2 regions of the Streptomyces sp. NBC_00019 genome follow, and region 2 is predicted to be linked to the other one. Evidence: riboswitches for the same ligand, from Rfam matches in the RefSeq annotation. Region 2 holds a riboswitch; the other holds the start of a gene.
What was found. A riboswitch is a leader RNA that binds a small molecule or an ion and turns the genes downstream of it on or off. The one in region 2 is predicted to bind cyclic di-AMP.
Positions count from the first base shown of each region.

Region 1 (7,104 bases), 1.1 Mb from region 2:
ACGCGCAGGCCATGGCGGCCGGCCTCGCCGTGCTGTCCGTCATGGAGAACGAGCAGATCACCGCGAACGCCCGCGCCACCGGCGAGCTGCTCAAGAACCGGCTCGCGGCACTGGTCGACAAGTACGAGCTGCTCGCCGACGTCCGGGGCCGGGGTCTGATGGTCGGCATCGAGTTCGGCCGGCCCAAGTCCCTCGGTCTGCGCAGCCGTTGGACCATGCTGCAGGCCGCCCGCAAGGGCCTGTTCGCGCAGATGGTCGTCGTACCGCTGCTCCAGCGCCACCGGATCCTCACCCAGGTCTCCGGCGACCACCTGGAGGTCATCAAGCTGATCCCGCCGCTGACCGTCGGGGAGCGGGAGGTGGACCGGTTCGTCGACGCCTTCACGGACATCATGGACGACGCGCACGGCGGGGGCGGACTGATGTGGGACTTCGGGAAGACGCTGGTCAAGCAGGCGGTGGCCAACCGGTAGTCGGCGCGGTTTGCCTCTGAGGCAAGAAAATTGCCCTGGAGGCAAACCTGCGGCTGAATGGAGAGCATGAGCTCTCCGGAACCCGAGCCCGGCGACGTCCTGCCCGTCGTCGCGCCGCAACTCCGCGCGCTGCGGCACCGCGCCTCCCTCACCCTGGAGGCCGCGGCCCGTGCCGCCGGGCTGTCGCCCGCCCATCTCTCCCGGCTGGAGACCGGGCAGCGTCAGCCCTCGCTGCCGATGCTGCTCGCGCTCGCCCGTATCTACGGTACGACCGTCTCGGAGCTGCTCGGCGAGACGGTCGCCGAACGGGACGCCGTCGTGCGCGCCGCCGACATGGAACCGACGGCCGCCGGCGGCTGGACCTACTGGCAGGCCGGTGCGCCCGGACGCGGCATGCAGGCGCTGCGCGTGCACGTCCCCCACGGCTCGCAGGGCGACATCGTGCGGGTCCATCCCGGCGAGGAGTGGCTGTACGTCCTCAGAGGACGGCTGCGGCTGCGTCTCGGGGACACCACCCACCGGCTCGCCCCGGGCGACAGCGCGCACTTCGACTCGCTGACCCCGCACCGCATCGCGGCCCAGGACCCCGACGGGGTCGAGCTGCTCTTCGTCCACACCCTGCTGCAGAGCCCCACAGCCACGCTGTGCCTGGGCCCTACCCCTGGAGAGACGCCATGAAGGACATGGAGGAGAGGTTCCCGCGCGGCATCTGGGTGCGGCTGATCATCTACATCGCGGTGGGGCACCTCTTCGCGGCCTTCATCTACCTGCTGTTCGAGCTCGGGGCCAAGCAGTAGACCCGGCGGCCCTCAGTCGAGGAGCCGCTCGCGCAGCCGGTCCCGGAGCTGCGGGGTCAGGCCGAGACCCTGCTCCAGGTAGGTGTCGACGCTGGCCCAGGTCTCCTCGATCGTCTCGAACGCGGCCTGGAGATACTCGGCGCGCGCGTCGAAGAGGGGGCCGAGCAGCTCCATCACCTCGGGGGAGTAGGCGGCGGTGGACTTGCTGCTGCGGTGCACCTTGTAGCGGCGGTGCTTGGCGTTCGACTCCAGGTAGTCCGCGACGATCGCCTCCCGCTCCACGCCGAGGGCGAGCAGCGTCACGGCGATGGACAGGCCCGCACGGTCCTTGCCCGCCGCGCAGTGCATCAGCGCGGGGACGCTCTCCTCGGCGAGGGAGTGCAGGACGCGGGAGTGCTCGGCGGTGCGCTCCTTCACGATCTTGCGGTACGAGGCGATCATCCGGTTCGCCGCCTTGTCGTCGCCGAGGATCTCGCGCAGCTGCTCGATCTCGCCGTCCCGGACCATCTTCCAGAACTCCGAGCCGTCCGCCGGGTCGCTCAGCGGGAGGTTCACATTGCGCACGCCCGGCAGCTCGACGTCGGGGCCCTCGAGCTTCTGGTCCGAGGCGTTGCGGAAGTCGAAGACCGTGTGCAGCCCCAGGGAGGAGAGGAACGCGGCGTCCTCGTCGGTCGCGTGCGCCAGGTGACCGCTGCGGAACAGCACTCCGTACCGCACCCGCCGTCCGTCCACCGTCGGCAGACCGCCGACGTCCCGGAAGTTGCGGACTCCGGTCAGCTCGGGCTCGGTCGACGGGATCTGCTGCGTCACGGGGGCTCCTCCCAGCCGGTCCCGCCGTCACGGCTCGTCAGCGGGCACCTCCTCGACGATACGACATCGGTTCCTGGGGCAATCAGTTGTCCACAGGCGTTGCACCCAGGGCTCGCGGCCATTGATGATGTTGGCACTTGAGCGCACCTGTTTGTATCTGTGAGGATTTGATGCTGGAGATCTCCGAAACCGGCCGTACCTGGCTTCTCTCCGGGCCTGCCAGCAGTTATGCCGTCCACCTCACCGGGGACGACGTCCTGTTGTACCTCCACTGGGGCCCGAGAATCGAGCTCGCCGACGCCGAGGAACTCGCCGCCCGCCCCCTGCCCGCCGAACGCGGCTTCGAGTCCCCGCTCGACGGTCGCGAGGAGTACCCCGTCGAGGGCGGCCCCCGCTTCGTGCGGCCCGCGCTGTCGGTGCGGACCGACGAGCGGCGCGGTACCGAGTGGACCTTCGAGTCCCATGAGACCTCCGGCGACACCGACGGCGACGAGCTGCGGCTCCGGTTCCGTGACGCCGGGCTGGCGATCACGCTGCACTACCGGATGCGCGCCGATGTGGTGGAGCGCTGGGTGACCCTGGACAACCAGGGGCCCGAGACGGTGGAGCTCCTGCGCGCCGACTCCGCCACCTGGACCCTGCCCGACCGCGAGGACTGGCGGCTGTCCCATCTGCACGGCCGCTGGGCCGCAGAGTCCCGGCTGACCAGCGCGCCGCTCACCTACGGCGAGAAGGTCATCGGCAGCCGCCGCGGGCACACCGGGCACCAGTACCTGCCATGGGTGGCGCTGGACACGGACGCCACCGAGGAACGCGGCGAGGTCTACGGCTGCGCCCTCGGCTGGTCGGGCTCCTGGCGCATCGCCGTGGCCCAACTCTCCGACGCGCGCGTGCAGGTCACCGGCGGGGTCGGACACGACGAGTCGGGTCTGCTGCGGCTGGCGGCGGGGGAGTCCTTCACGACGCCCGTCTTCGCCGGACTGTGGAGCGACGGCGGCTTCGGCGGGGCGAGCCGGGCCTGGCACGCGTACCAGCGGGCGCACGTCATCCCGGACGCCGACCGGGACCGGCCCGTGCTGTTCAACTCCTGGGAGGCCACCGAGTTCGACATCTCCGAGGAGCAGCAGGGCACCCTCGCCCGGCGGGCCGCGGCGATCGGCGTCGAGCTGTTCGTGGTCGACGACGGCTGGTTCGGCACCCGCACCAGCGACCGCGCCGGCCTCGGCGACTGGACGCCCAACCGCGACCGCTTCCCAGGCGGCCTGAAGCCCCTCGCCGACTACGTCCACGCGCTCGGTATGCAGTTCGGCATCTGGGTCGAGCCCGAGATGGTCAACCCGGACAGCGAGCTGTACCGGGCGCACCCGGACTGGGTTCAGCACCAAGCGGGACGAAAGCGGACGGAATTCCGCAATCAGCTCGTACTGAACCTCGCGCGCGAGGACGTCCAGGAGTACCTCTGGGGCCACCTCGACGCACTCCTGACCAGCGCCCCGATCGACTATGTGAAGTGGGACTTCAACCGCAGTTTCACCGACGCCGGCTGGCCCGGCGAGCCCTACCCGCAGCGGCTCTGGGTCGACCACGTGCACGCCTACTACGCCTTGTTGGACCGGCTGCGGGCCGCCCATCCGGGGGTCGCGTTCGAGTCCTGCTCGGGCGGAGGCGGCCGTATCGACCTCGGTGTCATGGGCCGTACGGACCAGGTGTGGACCTCCGACAACACCGACCCGCTCGACCGGCTCGCCATCCAGCACGGCTTCGGCCAGATCCACCCCGCGCGCGTGATGGCCGCCTGGGTGACCGACAGCCCGAACGCCATGCTCAACGGCCGGGTCAGCTCGCTGCGCTTCCGGTTCGTCAGCGCCATGGCCGGGGTGCTCGGCGTCGGCGGCGACCTCACGCAGTGGAGCGAGGAGGAGCTCGCCGAGGCCCATGAGTGGGTGGAGCTCTACAAGGAGATCCGGCCCGTGGTGCAGCGCGGTGACCTCCACCGGCTGCGACCGCCGCGGGGCGGGCTCAGTGCCGTCCAGTACGTCCTCGGGGACGAGACCGTCGTGCTCGCCTGGCTCCAGGCGCAGAGCTACGGCGAGCCCGTGCCGGCGCTGCGGCTGCGTGGGCTCGACCCGACAGCGTCGTACGAATGCCTCGAAACGGGCGAAGTTCACAGGGGTGCCGTATTGCTGCATCACGGACTTCACGTCGGATTGCGCGGCGACCTGGATGCGGCAGTTCTCCGGCTGCGTCGCATCTGAGTCGTCTGTCCGAAATTGACGCCTTCCTCATCCTTCATTCCAACTCGCTCTGGAATAAGGGAAGCTGTGAAAGTGCCACGTGAGGAGCGTCATATCCGTGACCGTGCGTCGCCCGTCATGTTCACGTAATTCCCGTTCTTTTCCAGGGGTTTTGCATGGCGGGAGGCGTGCGCAATTCACGCAGGGTGACCGGTAATTCTCACAGCGGATCAAGAGGAATGCATTCACCTGGAACCTCTCACTTGTCCCTTTGCGTCTTGCTCGCTTACGTTCGCCATCAATCCGGACGGACGCCCAATCCTGCCGCCGCCCGGGGACCGCACAACTCACCCGTGAACGGCAGGAGCGGGGGACCCACAGGTACAACCGCCTGTTCCGGTCTCCGGAACGGCTAGGGGTTAAGTCGCACTTCGGTGCGGCCGGGCATCTCCAGCCCGAACCCGACAGCTCACCTCGCAGGCGCCGGAGAGGAATTCGCCATGCCCGCGAAGGGTAAGCACCGCCGTCCGAAGGCCCAGCGCCTGACCCGTTCGATCGCCGTCGCCGGCACCGGTGGCGCCGCACTCGCCCTCCCGCTGATGGGCGCCGCAGGCGCCCACGCGGCCACCCCGCAGTCTGTTTCGGAGAAGGCCGTCCAGTCCCTTCCGGTCGCCGAGAAGACGGCCACCGAGAAGAAGACCGCGGAGAAGAAGAGCGCCGCGAACACCGCGACCGTGCGCACCTATTCGGTGCGGTCCGGTGACTACCTCTCGAAGATCGCCGACGAGCAGAATGTCAGCGGTGGCTGGCAGAAGCTCTACTCGGACAACCGCGAGGCCGTCGGTTCCGACCCGGCGCTGATCCACCCGGGTCTGAAGCTCACCCTCGGCAAGAAGGCCGCGGCGAGCACGGAGAAGTCCGCGGGGACGCAGAAGTCGGCGGAGACCCAGAAGTCCTCTTCGTCCGCCTCCTCCGAATCCTCCAAGTCCTCCTCGTCGAACACGACGACCGTGACGCAGAGCAGCGAGACGACCAGCTCCAGCGGCTTCACCCTCCCCGTGGCCGGCGCCACCGTCGGTACCCCGTACCGGATGTCCGGCAGCATGTGGTCCAGCGGCTACCACACGGGCGTCGACTTCGTCGTCCCGACCGGTACCTCGCTCAAGGCCGTGGGCGCGGGCACGGTCGTCTCCGCCGGCTGGGGTGGCGCGTACGGCAACCAGGTCGTCATCAAGCTCGCCGACGGCTACTACGCCCAGTACGCCCATCTCTCCTCGCTCTCGGTCTCGTCCGGCCAGACCGTCACCGAGGGTCAGCAGGTCGGCCTCTCCGGCGCGACCGGCAACGTGACCGGCCCGCACCTCCACTTCGAGATCCGCACCACGCCGGACTACGGCTCGGACGTGGACCCGCTCGCCTACCTCCGCGCGAAGGGCGTCTCCGTCAGCTGACGCCCTCCCCCTGTGCCACCGAAGGCCGGATCCCGATCCCCGGGTCCGGCCTTCGGTGTTCGCTCTTGCGGGCTCATGATCACTTTATTGCGTTCTTGTGGCACGGCTGTCCAAAGCGTCGACAGTGAGGGGAAGGTGGGGACACAGTGATCTCCGTAGCGATGCAAGCGCTTTCTATTCGCATCATCCGGAGGTCCCCGTGCCCGGCGTCGACCGACGCGCCGTCATCAAGGGCGCCGCAGCCGCGGCCGCCGCGGCCCAGTTCTCCTGGGCCCTGTCCCACACCGCCACCGCGGCCGACGCGGACGACACCGAACTCCGCTGGCTGGAGGGCGCGACGCCCGACGCCCACGCCGGCACCACCTGGGGCGTGCCGTGGGCCCGCGGGGCGTACCGGCCGGAGCAGATGTTCCGGCTGACCACCACCGCCGCCGGCGACGACGTCCCCGTCCAGAGCTGGGTCACCGGCCACTGGCCCGACGGCTCGGTGAAGTGGACCGCGCACGCGATCGCGCCCGGCGCCCCGAAGGCCTCCGCGTACAGGCTCGCGGCGGGCAGCCCGGCGGCCCCCGAGCGGAAGGTCACCGTCACCCGGTCCGGCGGCCGGGTCGAGGTGTCGACCGGTGTGATCACAGCCGTGTTCGGCGCCAAGGGCTCCGACACCGTCGTCCGCAGCGTGCGGCGCGGGTCGGCCGAGATCGCGCGGGACGGGAAGCTGGTTGCCCTGCGACAGGAGTCCGTGCGAGAGGGCGCCGACGTCGAGAGCTTCGCCGGCCGGGTCGAGAAGGTCGAGATCGAGCAGGACGGTCCGGTCCGGGCCGTCGTCCGCGTCGAGGGCCGGCACCGCAAGGGCGGCCGGAACTGGCTGCCGTACACCCTGCGCTTCCCCTTCTTCGCCGGCGCGGACTCCTTCCGCCTCGTGCACACCTTCGTCTGGGACGGCGAGCAGAAGCCCGGCTCCGACCAGGGCGACTTCCTGCGCGGCCTCGGTGTCCGCTTCACCGTGCCGCTCGGCGATCAGCCCTACGACCGGCACATACGGTTCGCCGACTCCGACGGCGGACTGTTCGGCGAGGCCGTCCAGGGCATCACGGGGCTGCGACGCGACCCGGGCGCGGCGGTCCGCGGCGCCCAGATCGCCGGGGAGAAGCTGCCCGACACCGCCACCTGGGACACCCGCGTCTCCAGCCGCCTCGCCTACATCCCGACCTGGGGCGACTACACACTCACCCAGCCCAACGCCGACGGCTACACCGTCCGCAAGCGCACCAAGGCGGGTTACGGCTGGATCCACGCGGCCGCCGGGCGGCGCGCCGGCGGCTTCGGCTACGTCGGTGGC
Region 1 covers NZ_CP108302.1:8,847,611-8,854,714, forward strand. Annotated here, with positions in the region: gene OHU89_RS40910 (aspartate aminotransferase family protein) at 1-473, shown strand, start outside; gene OHU89_RS40915 (helix-turn-helix domain-containing protein) at 540-1,151, shown strand; gene OHU89_RS40920 (DUF6126 family protein) at 1,148-1,270, shown strand; gene OHU89_RS40925 (tyrosine-protein phosphatase) at 1,283-2,080, opposite strand; gene OHU89_RS40930 (alpha-galactosidase) at 2,251-4,335, shown strand; cyclic di-AMP (ydaO/yuaA leader) riboswitch at 4,653-4,810, shown strand; gene OHU89_RS40935 (peptidoglycan DD-metalloendopeptidase family protein) at 4,815-5,765, shown strand; gene OHU89_RS40940 (Tat pathway signal sequence domain protein) at 5,965-7,104, shown strand, end outside.
Region 1: it holds a riboswitch for cyclic di-AMP, as region 2 does, so the genes downstream of both, OHU89_RS40935 (peptidoglycan DD-metalloendopeptidase family protein) here and OHU89_RS36350 (M23 family metallopeptidase) in region 2, are expected to answer to the same signal.

Region 2 (7,104 bases):
GTTCGAAAAGCTGACAGCCCTCGCCTACCCCGAGGGTCACCCGTACCACCACACGCCGATCGGTTCGATGGCCGACCTGGACGCGGCCACGCTGGAGGACGCGCGCGCGTTCTTCCGGACGTACTACGCGCCGGGCAACGCGGTGCTGTCCGTCGTCGGCGACATCGACCCCGAGCAGACGCTCGCCTGGATCGAGAAGTACTTCGGCTCGATCGCGTCGCACGACGGCAAGCCCGCCCCGCGCGACGGCTCGCTGCCCGAGGTCATCGGCGAGCAGCTGCGCGAGGTCGTCGAGGAAGAGGTCCCCGCGCGCGCGTTGATGGCGGCCTACCGGCTGCCGCACGACGGCACGCGCGACGCCGACGCGGCCGATTTGGCGCTCACCGTCCTCGGCGGCGGTGAGTCCTCCCGCCTCTACAACCGGCTGGTACGCCGCGACCGTACGGCCGTCGCCGCCGGCTTCGGCCTGCTGCGGCTCGCCGGAGCGCCCTCCTTGGGGTGGCTGGATGTGAAGACGTCCGGTGACGTCGAGGTGCCGGTCATCGAGGCGGCGATCGACGAGGAGCTCGCCCGGTTCGCCGCGGAGGGCCCCACGGCCGAGGAAATGGAGCGCGCCCAGGCCCAATTGGAGCGCGAGTGGCTGGACCGGCTCGGCACCGTCGCGGGCCGCGCCGACGAACTGTGCCGCTACGCCGTCCTGTTCGGCGACCCGCAGCTCGCCCTCACCGCCGTCAACCGGGTGCTCGAGGTGAGCGCCCAGGAGGTCCAGGAGGTCGCCAAGGCCCGCCTGCGCCCCGACAACCGCGCGGTGCTCGTCTACGAGCCCGTCTCCGGAGAGACCGCCGAGGACGCGGATCCCCCGGAGGACCCCGAGGCCGAGGCCACCGTCGAGGCCGGCGACAAGAACGAGGAGGCGGCCAAGTGACCGAGCTCGCCACGATGGAATTCCACCCCCGGCCGCAGGCGGGCGAGGCGCGGCCGTGGGCCTTCCCGGCCCCCGAGCGCGGCACGCTCGACAACGGCCTGACGGTCCTGCGCTGCCACCGCCCCGGCCAGCAGGTCGTCGCCGTCGAGGTCCTCCTCGACGCCCCGCTGGACGCCGAGCCGGCCGGCCTGGACGGCGTCGCCACGATCATGGCGCGGGCCTTCTCGGAGGGCACCGACAAGCACACCGCCGAGGAGTTCGCCGCCGAGCTGGAGCGGGCCGGCGCCACCCTCGACGCCCACGCCGACCACCCCGGCGTACGGCTGAGCCTCGAGGTCCCGGCGTCACGGCTGCCCAAGGCGCTCGGTCTGCTGGCCGACGCCCTCAGGGCGCCCGCGTTCGCGGACAGCGAGGTCGAGCGGCTCGTCACCAACCGCCTCGACGAGATCCCGCACGAGCTGGCCAACCCCTCCCGCCGGGCCGCCAAGGAGCTCTCCAGGACCCTGTTCCCGGCGGACCTGCGCATGTCCCGCCCGCGCCAGGGCACCGAGGAGACCGTCCAGAACATCGACTCCGCGGCCGTACGCGCCTTCTACGAGAAGCACGTCCGCCCAGCCACCGGCACCGTCGTGGTCGTCGGCGACCTCACCGGCATCGATCTCGACGCGCTGCTCGCCGACACCCTCGGCTCGTGGACCGGCTCCCAGGCCGAACCGCGTCCGGTGCCGCCGATCACCGCCGACGACACGGGCCGTGTCGTCATCGTGGACCGCCCCGGCGCCGTCCAGACGCAGCTGCTGATCGGCCGTATCGGCGCCGACCGGCACGACCGTGTGTGGGCCGCGCAGGTGCTCGGCACGTACTGCCTCGGTGGCACCCTCACCTCCCGTCTGGACCGTGTCCTGCGCGAGGAGAAGGGCTACACCTACGGTGTGCGCTCGTTCGGGCAGGTCCTCAGGTCCGCCCCCGACGGAACGGGCGCCGCGATGCTCGCCATCAGCGGCTCCGTCGACACCCCGAACACCGGTCCGGCCCTGGACGACCTGTGGACGGTCCTGCGCACCCTCGCCGCGGAGGGGCTCACCGACGCCGAGCGGGACGTGGCCGTGCAGAACCTCGTCGGCGTGGCCCCGCTGAAGTACGAGACCGCGGCGGCCGTCGCGAGCACGCTGGCCGACCAGGTCGAGCAGCACCTGCGCGACGACTACCAGGCCACGCTGTACCGGCAACTCGCCGCGACCGGCACCGTGGAGGCCACTGCGGCGGCCGTCAACGCCTTCCCGGTGGACCGGCTCGTGACGATCCTGGTCGGCGACGCGTCCGCCATCAAGGAGCCCGTGGAGGCCCTCGGGATCGGTGAAGTGACCGTCGTGTCCGCCGAGTAGCGGCACGCGCGTGAAGGGGCCCTGGTGACTGACGTGTCACCAGGGCCCCTTAATGTCCGAATTAGGGGAGAGGTTGCCTGTCTGCCCTGTGGCATGCGCTACAAAAACCCTGATCCGTTTGGGGATTGAAAGTCGCCCCGCTTAGCGTCATCCGGGCTGTTCGTCAGGCAGTGCGCCGCGCCCGCGGCACCGGACAGCCATCGCCGAGTCCCCGTACGGCGCGAGCCAGGGGAGCCGGGGACCCACATATATGTAGTCCCTGGGGTGAATCGGACGCCCGCGCGTGCAGCGAGGGGGTCCGTAGGAGACCTTCCTGCTCCGAACCCGTCAGCTAACCCGGTAGGCGAGAGGGAAGGAAAGGACCAGCCACTACATGGCGTTCACGCGCGCCACCGGGAAGCACCGCCGTCCCAGCCGGACGAAGCGCACCACCGCCCACGTGGCGGGGGTCGCGGCACTCGCCACCACCGGCGTCATCGGCACCCTCGCGGCCCCGGCCCTCGCCGCTGAGCCCGCGGCCGAGCAGACCGGCCTCACCCCGGTCATCACCATCGGCGACTCGGTCGCCGCCCAGATCGACGCCCAGGCCGAGGCCCAGCAGCAGGCGGCCATCGAGGCCGCCGAGCAGAAGGCCCGGCAGAAGGCCGAGGAGGAGGCGCGCGAGAAGGCCGCGGCCAAGGCCAAGAAGGAGCGCGAGGCCAAGGAGCGCGCCGCCCGCGCCGCCGCCGAGCGCAAGCGCCTCAACAGCTACGTCGCCCCGATCTCGGGCTCGTACATCTCCACCGGCTACAAGGCCGGCGGCGCCGTCTGGTCCTCCGGCAGCCACACCGGCGTCGACTTCCACGCCGCCAGCGGCACCTCGGTCCGCTCGGTCGGCTCCGGCACGGTCGTGGAGGCCGGCTGGGGCGGGTCGTACGGCAACAACATCGTGATCAAGATGAACGACGGCACGTACACCCAGTACGGGCACCTGTCGTCCATCGGTGTCTCGGTGGGCCAGACGGTCACGCCGGGCCAGCAGATCGGCCTCTCCGGCGCGACCGGCAACGTCACCGGGGCGCACCTGCACTTCGAGGCCCGCACGACCGCGGAGTACGGCTCGGACATCGACCCCGTCGCCTACTTGCGTTCGCATGGCGTGAACGTCTGACGACGGACCGCAAGATCTCCCGGAACCCCGGCTCCCCGAGCCGGGGTTTCGCCGTTTTTGCCACCCGCCTGTCCAAAAAATATGCATGGATTCCGGCCTGCCATCGGAAATTCCCGCTCTTTGCAATAGAGTCACTGAACACACGTCAATCGTCGACGTTTCACGGGGATTAAAGCGGAGGTCGGTCATGCGTATTCCGGCGCACTCGGTATGCACGGCGATCCGGGACGACATCGTCGCGGGTGTCTACGAGCGCGGCAGCCGCCTCACCGAGGAACTCCTCGCCCGCCGCTACGGGGTCTCCCGTGTCCCCGTCCGGGAGGCGCTGCGCACCCTGGAGGCCGAGGGCTTCGTGGTGACGCGGCGGCACGCGGGCGCGTGCGTGGCCGAACCGACCGAGCAGGAGGCCGCCGACCTGCTGGAGATGCGGATGCTCCTGGAGCCCCTGGGTGCCTCGCGGGCCGCCCAGCGGCGCACCGAGGCGCACTTGAAGGTCCTGCGCGGTCTGGTGAGGCTGGGCCAGGAGCGGGCCAGGAGGGGCAACAGCGATGACCTGCGGTCCCTGGGCGGCTGGTTCCACGAGACGCTCGCCCAGGCCTCCGGCAGTCCCGCGCTGACCTCGATGCTGACCCAGCTGCGGCACAAGATCTCCTGGATGTACGCCGTGGACGCCCCGGCCAACCCGGTCGAGTCCTGGGCGGAGCACGGCGCCATCGTCGACGCCGTGGCGCGCGGCGACGGAGAGCGCGCGCGGGCGGTCACGGCTCTGCACACGGAGCGCTCGACAGCCGTGCACCGACTCCGATTCAACGGGGCGGGAGATCGGCCGGAGCGTGTGAGGAACTCGCAACATCCCGTAAACATGCCGAGCCTGCGGCATTAACACGGGAGCCGTATACAAAGAGGCAGTAATTCGCGGGGGATTATTTCCGCTGCCTGTGAGCGGGAAATACAAAGGGCTCGCCCGATAAATTCGGACGAGCCCTTCTGTGGTGCCGTGAATCAGTCGGCCCCGGTAAATCAGACGGTCTCGGGAAGCTCCTCGAGACCCTCGGAGACCAGCTTCGCCAGTCGGTCGAGGGCGGCGTCCGCGCCCTCGGCGTCGGAGGCGAGGACGATCTCCTCGCCGCCCTGGGCGCCGAGGCCCAGAACCGCCAGCATGGAGGCCGCGTTGACGGGGTTGCCGTCGGCCTTGGCGATCGTCACGGGGATACCGGAGGCCGTGGTGGCCCGGACGAAGATGGAAGCGGGGCGGGCGTGAAGGCCCTCGGCCCAGCCGACGTTGACGCGGCGCTCAGCCATGTGATGCTGCCCTTCGGTGTTCAGGTTGTCTAGACCAGTTTCCCACAACGTGAAGCGTCTCCGGATCGGACCCTGTGTCCCGTCCGGGGTGAGTCGTCGGACCGCGGCCTCGGTCCGACTTCCGTCCTTGAGTGATCCTCTTGCGTTCTCCACAGACTGCCTCGCGCCGTTGTCGTACGCGAGCCGTAATCTGGGGCCCATGCAGACCTCGCCGGACCGGCACGAGTACCCCGCGCACTGGGAAGCCGACGTGGTGCTGCGCGACGGCGGTACCGCGCGCATCCGCCCCATCACCGTTGATGACGCCGAGCGCCTGGTCAGCTTCTACGAGCAGGTGTCGGACGAGTCGAAGTACTACCGCTTCTTCGCGCCCTACCCTCGCCTGTCCGCCAAGGACGTCCACCGCTTCACGCACCACGACTTTGTGGACCGGGTGGGACTCGCCGCCACGGTCGGCGGTGAGTTCATCGCCACCGTACGCTACGACCGCATCGGCACTGATGGAATGCCCGCGTCCGCACCGGCCGACGAGGCCGAGGTCGCCTTCCTCGTGCAGGACGCCCACCAGGGCCGGGGCGTCGCCTCCGCCCTCCTCGAACACATCGGGGCCGTCGCCCGCGAGCGCGGCATCCGCCGCTTCGCCGCCGAGGTGCTGCCCGCCAACAACAAGATGATCAAGGTGTTCAGGGACGCCGGGTACACCCAGAAGCGCAGCTTCGAGGACGGTGTCGTCCGCCTGGAGTTCGACCTCGAACCCACCGACCGCTCCCTCGCCGTGCAGTACGCGCGCGAGCAGCGTGCCGAGGCAAGGTCGGTGCAGCGGCTGCTCACGCCCGGCTCGGTCGCCGTGATCGGCGTCGGCCGCGCCCGTGGTGGCGTGGGCCGCGGCATCTTCGACAACATCCGCGACGCCGGCTTCACGGGCCGGCTGTACGCCGTGAACCAGGCCTTCCCCGGCAAGGAGCTCGACGGGGTTCCCGCCTACCGCTCGGTGCGCGACATCGAGGGGCCCGTCGACCTCGCGGTCGTCGCCGTGCCCGCCGAGCACGTCCCCCAGGTCGTCACCGAGTGCGGCGAGCACGGCGTGCAGGGACTCGTGGTGATCTCCGCCGGGTACGCCGAGAGCGGGCCCGAGGGACGCGAACGGCAGCGCGAACTCGTGCGGCACGCGCGCGCGTACGGCATGCGGATCATCGGGCCCAACGCCTTCGGCATCATCAACACCAACCCGGACGTACAGCTGAACGCGTCCCTGGCCAACGAGAAGCCTCGGCCCGGCCATATCGGCCTCTTCGCCCAGTCCGGCGCCATCGGCATCGCCCTGCTGTCCCGCCTGCACCGACGCGGCGGCGGCGTCACGGGGACCACGGGCGTGTCCACCTTCGTCTCCTCCGGCAACCGCGCGGACGTCTCCGGCAACGATGTCCTTCAGTACTGGTACGACGACCCGGACACCGACGTCGTCCTCATGTACCTGGAGTCCATCGGCAACCCGCGCAAGTTCACCCGCCTCGCCCGCCGCACCGCGGCCGCCAAGCCGCTGGTCGTCGTCCAGAGCGCCGGCGCCGCCCCCCAGGGGCATGCCGTACGGGCCACCCGGCTGCCGCACTCGACGGTGTCCGCCCTGCTCGGACAGGCCGGTGTGATCCGCGTGGACACGATCACCGAGCTCGTCGACACCGGCCTGTTGCTCGCCCGGCAGCCCCTCCCGGGCGGCCCGCGCGTGGCGATCCTCGGCAACTCCGAGTCCCTGGGCCTGCTGACCTACGACGCCTGCCTCTCCGAGGGGCTCAGGCCGCTGACCCCGCTGGACCTGACGACGGCCGCCTCGCCCGCGGACTTCCACACGGCCCTGTCGCGCGCGTTGGCGGACGACACCTGCGACGCGGTGGTCGTGACCGCGATACCCGCCGTGGGGGAGGGCTCCGCCGGGGACGCGGCGCTCGCCGAGGCGCTCAGGTCGGCGGCCGAGCGGGTGCCGGGGAAGCCGGTGCTGGTGGTCCATGTCGAGCTGGGCGGACTCGCGGAGGCACTGTCCGCCGCGGCCAGCACGGCTCCGCAGGCCGCCACGCCGAGCGCCTCCCACCCCTTCCGCGCCCTGGACCGCCTCGCCGTCAAGGCACCCGAAGAGGCACCCCGGAACTGCTCCCGCCTCATCCCCGCCTACCCCGCCGCGGAGCGCGCCGTCCGCGCCCTCGGCGAAGCCGTGAAGTACGCGCAATGGCGACGCGACGCCGCCGAGCCCGGCAAGGTGCCCGAGCACGAGGACATCGACGAGAAGGGCGCCGCCGAACTGATCGACGGCCTCCTCGCGCGCGGACAGGGCCTGACCCTCGGCACCG
Region 2 covers NZ_CP108302.1:7,719,830-7,726,933, forward strand. Annotated here, with positions in the region: gene OHU89_RS36340 (M16 family metallopeptidase) at 1-925, shown strand, start outside; gene OHU89_RS36345 (M16 family metallopeptidase) at 922-2,310, shown strand; cyclic di-AMP (ydaO/yuaA leader) riboswitch at 2,502-2,671, shown strand; gene OHU89_RS36350 (M23 family metallopeptidase) at 2,684-3,460, shown strand; gene OHU89_RS36355 (GntR family transcriptional regulator) at 3,648-4,343, shown strand; gene OHU89_RS36360 (HPr family phosphocarrier protein) at 4,481-4,762, opposite strand; gene OHU89_RS36365 (GNAT family N-acetyltransferase) at 4,962-7,104, shown strand, end outside.